Regions from separate parts of the Bacillus sp. LJBS17 genome, predicted to be linked through region 2. Evidence: a T-box and tRNA genes for the amino acid it is inferred to sense, from the RefSeq annotation. Region 2 holds a T-box; the other holds one or more tRNA genes.
The links. The T-box of region 2 lies ahead of serS (serine--tRNA ligase). A T-box ahead of a tRNA ligase gene usually reads a tRNA of that ligase, here a tRNA-Ser.
Positions count from the first base shown of each region.

Region 1 (3,266 bases), 500 kb from region 2:
TATTCGGCTTCAGAGCTGGCCCGAGAAGAATTCCCTGACCTTAAGGTTGAAGAGCGCAGTGCCGTGTCTATTGCGCGAAGACTTCAAGACCCGCTTGCGGAGCTCGTTAAAATCGATCCGAAGTCTGTTGGTGTCGGACAGTATCAGCATGACGTCAGCCAAAAACGCTTAAATGAATCTCTGCGGTTTGTAGTCGAAACGGTCGTAAACCAGGTGGGAGTAAACGTCAACACAGCCTCCGCCGCGCTGCTTCAGTATGTAGCGGGATTATCGAAGTCTGTAGCAGGCAACGTTGTCAAAAAACGTGAGGAAATCGGAAAGTTTTCAAATCGAAAAGAACTGAAGGACATCCCAAGGCTCGGTGCGAAAACCTATGAGCAATGTATCGGTTTCTTAAGAGTGCAGGAAGGGACAGAGCCTTTGGATAGAACAGGCATTCACCCGGAAAGCTATAAAGAAACAAAAGCGCTTTTGAAAAAACTTGGACTTTCAACAGAACATATCGGCACGGCGGAATTGAAGGACAAAATCAATCAGCTGGCGCTTTCTGAAACGGCAAAAGAGCTGGGAATCGGCGAAATCACTCTGAAAGACATTTGTGAACAGCTGACAAGGCCGGAACGCGATCCGCGCGATGAGGTGCCTAAGCCTTTGCTGAAAACAGACGTCCTTCAGCTGGAAGATTTGAAAGAGGGAATGGAACTGCAGGGCACCGTGCGCAATGTAGTGGACTTCGGAGCGTTTGTTGATATTGGAGTCAAACAAGACGGGCTTGTGCATATCTCAAAATTGAGCAATCAATTCGTCAAGCATCCTCTTGATGTCGTATCTGTCGGCGATATTGTGACAGTTTGGGTTGACGGCGTAGATGTACAAAAAGGCAGAGTATCGCTGTCTATGGTAAAATAAAAGCACTGCTTACGAGCAGTGTTTTTTCCTATAGAAATACCAGCATTGATTCAGCAGTTTAATTTGGTAATTATCTTTTTCAAGGAACGCTTTTTGCATCTGCTTTTTAAGCCAATTTGGCATAGGCTCATTCCTCCTCAGCTTTTATCATAAGAGGGACGGTGATTACCATATTGTATGCGAACGGTGAATTGTCCCGTTCAATGTTTTTTAAGTGAGGTGCACTATGGATAATATAGAGCTTCAAAAGCTGACAGAGGATATTTCTAAAACATATTTTAAAAAGCCGTTCCGCCATCAGGCGCTTTTTAATGACAGGCTTAAAACCACGGGCGGAAGGTACCTGTTAACCTCTCATAACATTGAATTGAACAGAAAATATCTGATTGAACACGGCAGGGAGGAGCTGATCGGCATCATCAAGCACGAGCTCTGCCATTATCATCTCCACCTTGAAGGAAAAGGGTACAAGCACAGAGACAGAGATTTTAGAATGCTATTGCAGCAGGTCAACGCGCCGAGGTTCTGTACACCCCTTAAGAAAAAAGCGGAAAACAAAAAAACTTATATGTATATCTGTACGGCCTGCGGCCAACAGTATATAAAGAAGCGCGCCATGAACCCTGACAGATACAGATGCGGAAAATGCCGCGGAAAAATAAAAAGAATTTTTTCGTGAAAAAGGTTGACGAATATGGCAAGCCTATGTTACATTATAAAAGTCGTCACGAGAGATAAATAAAAATATTTACCTCTTGACACTGAAAATCAAGGCTGATATAATAAGTCTTGTCTCATTATTCCACAGTAGCTCAGTGGTAGAGCTATCGGCTGTTAACCGATCGGTCGCAGGTTCGAATCCTGCCTGTGGAGCCATATTGGAGAAGTACTCAAGTGGCTGAAGAGGCGCCCCTGCTAAGGGTGTAGGTCGCGTAAGCGGCGCGAGGGTTCAAATCCCTCCTTCTCCGCCATAAGATTTCGATATAAGTTCTCAACCATCGGCCCGTTGGTCAAGCGGTTAAGACACCGCCCTTTCACGGCGGTAACACGGGTTCGAATCCCGTACGGGTCATTCCATTTCGTTGGGCTATAGCCAAGCGGTAAGGCAACGGACTTTGACTCCGTCATGCGTTGGTTCGAATCCAGCTAGCCCAGCCATTTTTATTTTTGAAATCTAATAGTAAGAGCCATTAGCTCAGTTGGTAGAGCATCTGACTTTTAATCAGAGGGTCGAAGGTTCGAGTCCTTCATGGCTCACCATTTGTCTTTTTGCGGGTGTGGCGGAATTGGCAGACGCGCTAGACTTAGGATCTAGTGTCTTACGACGTGGGGGTTCGAGTCCCTTCACCCGCACTTTATTTACAAAGTGCACGCAAATCGGTTTTACTAGGTTAAGAGCCTACTAAACCAGCACAAACACAATTTAATGATCACGCGGTCGTGGCGGAATGGCAGACGCGCTAGGTTGAGGGCCTAGTGGGTGAATAACCCGTGGAGGTTCAAGTCCTCTCGGCCGCATCAAGGATACCAAGGGTTTAGAGTACCTTGGTATTTTTTGTGTCTTTTGAACAGAACATATTTTGTGACTAAAACTGTCCATCTACTTAAAGTAAGTGGTCTGATTTGTCCGCGAAAGTATATAGTTAAATAAGATAAAAAGGGCATAGTATATTAGCGTACAAAATATGTTATGCCTTTTTTGTTTTAATAACGCATCCGTTATTTTAAGCGTACAATGTTACTTTATTATGGAATAAAAACAAGTGTCGGTCAGCTTGCTTCCATCTGCGGATAAATCATCATTTCTTAAAGTGCCTTCGAATACAAACCCAAGTTTTTCAGGAATAGCACGACTTTTAAGGTTTGTTGATTCACACCTTATTTCAATTCTTCTAAATTTGATATTGTTTAACCCAAAGTCAGCTAATTTCTTTACTGCTTCTATCATATATCCATTCCCGCTAAATGTGGTATTTCCCCAGTATCCAATTTCACATTTAGGTATGTCCCAGTCAATCCCCTGAAGGCTAGTTATTCCAATAAAGCCCTTGGTATCTTTATTAAAAATAAGAAAACGAAAACTTTCTCTTTTTAGAAAATTTATATAGGCAAGTCTTAAATTTATCTCTGTTTCTTCAACAGTGGGAAGTTTTTGAGCAAATGGCAACCACGCTTTTAATTCACTAAAGGAATCCCTAATTGCTTGGTTTACAATTTTCCCGTCTCCTGTTTGGTGTGGTGCTCGAAGGATTAGTCTTTCTGTTTCCAATTGTAAAGGCACATCTAACAATAAAGGATTCATTTGATAACTCCTCTCGCAAGTTAAATGTTAAAAAAATGAAAAAAGTAATGAAAAC
Region 1 covers NZ_CP079759.1:515,472-518,737, forward strand. Annotated here, with positions in the region: gene KXZ66_RS02635 (Tex family protein) at 1-909, shown strand, start outside; gene cmpA (cortex morphogenetic protein CmpA) at 919-1,032, opposite strand; gene KXZ66_RS02645 (SprT family protein) at 1,136-1,588, shown strand; tRNA gene KXZ66_RS02650 (tRNA-Asn) at 1,711-1,785, shown strand; tRNA gene KXZ66_RS02655 (tRNA-Ser) at 1,790-1,880, shown strand; tRNA gene KXZ66_RS02660 (tRNA-Glu) at 1,910-1,981, shown strand; tRNA gene KXZ66_RS02665 (tRNA-Gln) at 1,993-2,067, shown strand; tRNA gene KXZ66_RS02670 (tRNA-Lys) at 2,094-2,169, shown strand; tRNA gene KXZ66_RS02675 (tRNA-Leu) at 2,181-2,262, shown strand; tRNA gene KXZ66_RS02680 (tRNA-Leu) at 2,344-2,427, shown strand; gene KXZ66_RS02685 (GNAT family N-acetyltransferase) at 2,648-3,211, opposite strand.
Region 1: it has a tRNA-Ser gene. The T-box ahead of serS (serine--tRNA ligase) is inferred to sense a tRNA for this amino acid. The anticodon was not compared.

Region 2 (3,266 bases):
TAGTATATATCCATATGAATTATTGGATTTCTAGGATACAATAAGGATTAGAAATCATATAACTATACCTTGATTAGGGGGACCAAGAAATGGCTCAAACAGGTACTGAACGTGTAAAACGCGGAATGGCAGAAATGCAAAAAGGCGGCGTCATCATGGACGTCATCAATGCGGAACAAGCGAAAATCGCTGAAGAAGCTGGAGCTGTCGCTGTAATGGCGCTAGAACGTGTGCCAGCAGATATTCGCGCGGCTGGAGGAGTTGCCCGTATGGCTGACCCTACAATCGTGGAAGAAGTAATGAATGCAGTATCTATCCCGGTAATGGCAAAAGCGCGTATCGGACATATTGTTGAAGCGCGTGTGCTTGAAGCTATGGGTGTTGACTATATTGATGAAAGTGAAGTTCTGACGCCGGCTGACGAAGAATTTCATTTAAATAAAAATGAATACACAGTTCCTTTTGTATGTGGCTGCCGTGATCTTGGTGAAGCAACACGCCGTATTGCGGAAGGTGCTTCTATGCTTCGCACAAAAGGTGAGCCTGGAACAGGTAATATTGTTGAGGCTGTTCGCCATATGCGTAAAGTTAACGCTCAAGTGCGCAAAGTAGTTGCGATGAGTGAGGATGAACTAATGACAGAAGCGAAAAATCTAGGTGCTCCTTACGAGCTTCTTCTTCAAATTAAAAAAGACGGCAAGCTTCCTGTCGTTAACTTTGCCGCTGGCGGCGTAGCAACTCCAGCTGATGCTGCTCTCATGATGCAGCTCGGTGCTGACGGAGTATTTGTTGGTTCTGGTATTTTCAAATCAGACAACCCTGCTAAATTTGCGAAAGCAATTGTGGAAGCAACAACTCACTTTACTGATTACAAATTGATCGCTGAGTTGTCAAAAGAGCTTGGTACTGCAATGAAAGGGATTGAAATCTCAAACTTACTTCCAGAACAGCGTATGCAAGAACGCGGCTGGTAAGAACATAGGAGCGCTGCTGACATGTTAACAATAGGTGTACTAGGACTTCAAGGAGCAGTTAGAGAGCACATCCATGCGATTGAAGCATGCGGCGCGGCTGGTCTTGTCGTAAAACGTCCGGAGCAGCTGAACGAAGTTGACGGGTTGATTTTGCCGGGCGGTGAGAGCACGACGATGCGCCGTTTGATCGATACGTATCAATTCATGGAGCCGCTTCGTGAATTCGCTGCTCAGGGCAAACCGATGTTTGGAACATGTGCCGGATTAATTATATTAGCAAAAGAAATTGCCGGTTCAGATAATCCTCATTTAGGTCTTCTGAATGTGGTTGTAGAACGTAATTCATTTGGCCGGCAGGTTGACAGCTTTGAAGCTGATTTAACAATTAAAGGCTTGGACGAGCCTTTTACAGGGGTATTCATCCGTGCTCCGCATATTTTAGAAGCTGGTGAAAATGTTGAAGTTCTATCGGAGCATAATGGTCGTATTGTAGCCGCGAAACAGGGGCAATTCCTTGGCTGCTCATTCCATCCGGAGCTGACAGAAGATCACCGAGTGACACAGCTGTTTGTTGAAATGGTTGAGGAATATAAGCAGAAGGCACTTGTATAAAACAGTTGAAAGCTGTGGAAACTTATAGTACATTATAAGCACAAATAAAGATCGAAAAGCGTTGATAGGAACTAGTAGGGAGCCTCTCTTTCTAAGAGAGCCGATGGTTGGTGCGAATCGGTGAAAGATGCTGTCTGAATCCATCCTTGAGCGAAATGCTGAAACAAGTAGGCATTTACGGGATAACCGTTATGTTTGAAAGTGGAAAACGAGTCTTTGATTTGTTTTCAATCAGGGTGGCAACGCGAGAGCTCTCGTCCCTTTATGGGGATGAGGGCTCTTTTTATTTTCGACAAATCAATAAAAAAAGGAGTGTTTCGCATGCTTGATACGAAAATGCTGAGAGCAAATTTTCAAGAAATTAAAGCAAAGCTTGTACACAAAGGCGAAGACTTAACTGATTTTGATAAGTTTGAGGCGCTGGATGATAGACGAAGAGAGCTTATCGGCAAGGTTGAAGAGTTAAAAGGAAAACGAAATGAAGTTTCTCAGCAGGTTGCTGTGCTGAAGCGTGAGAAAAAAGAAGCGGATCACATTATTAAAGAAATGCGTGAAGTCGGCGAGGAAATTAAAAAGCTTGATGAAGAATTGCGAACAGTGGAAGCTGAGCTTGATACAATCCTTCTCTCAATCCCGAATATTCCGCATGAGTCTGTACCTGTCGGTGAAACAGAAGACGACAACGTAGAAGTGCGTAAATGGGGTGAAAAGCCTTCATTTGCTTATGAGCCGAAGCCGCACTGGGATATTGCGGATGAGCTGGGTATTCTGGATTTTGAACGTGCTGCCAAAGTAACAGGAAGCCGTTTCGTGTTCTATAAAGGCTTAGGTGCTCGTCTGGAGCGTGCGCTTTATAACTTTATGCTTGATCTGCATGTGGATGAGTATAACTACACTGAAGTGATCCCGCCATATATGGTAAACCGCGCAAGCATGACGGGAACGGGGCAGCTTCCTAAATTTGAAGAGGATGCATTTAAAATCAGAGAAGAAGATTATTTCTTAATTCCAACGGCGGAAGTGCCGATTACAAACATGCATCGCGATGAAATCCTTTCAGGTGACAGCCTGCCGATCAACTATGCGGCATTCAGTGCTTGCTTCCGTTCTGAAGCTGGTTCAGCAGGACGTGACACACGCGGATTAATTCGTCAGCACCAATTTAATAAAGTTGAGCTTGTAAAGTTTGTGAAGCCTGAAGATTCTTATGAAGAATTAGAGAAGCTTACAAACCAAGCAGAACGGGTTCTTCAGCTGCTTGAGCTTCCATACCGTGTCATGAGCATGTGTACGGGTGACTTAGGCTTTACGGCTGCGAAAAAATACGATATCGAAGTTTGGATTCCAAGCCAAGACACATATCGAGAAATCTCTTCTTGCAGCAACTTCGAAGCGTTCCAGGCGAGACGTGCGAATATTCGTTTCAGACGTGAAGCTAAAGGCAAGCCTGAGCATGTACACACACTGAACGGTTCAGGACTGGCGGTTGGAAGAACAGTTGCCGCTATCTTAGAAAATTATCAGCAGGAAGACGGAAGCGTTGTGATTCCGAAAGTGCTCCGTCCTTATATGGGGAATAGAGAAGTAATGAAACCGTAAATTATGGAAAGGCGTGCCTGACAAGGTGCGCCTTTTTGCTTATGTAAACACGGCATTTTCATAAAAACAAAAAAAGTTTTT
Region 2 covers NZ_CP079759.1:18,492-21,757, forward strand. Annotated here, with positions in the region: gene pdxS (pyridoxal 5'-phosphate synthase lyase subunit PdxS) at 90-974, shown strand; gene pdxT (pyridoxal 5'-phosphate synthase glutaminase subunit PdxT) at 996-1,586, shown strand; T-box leader at 1,639-1,851, shown strand; gene serS (serine--tRNA ligase) at 1,908-3,185, shown strand.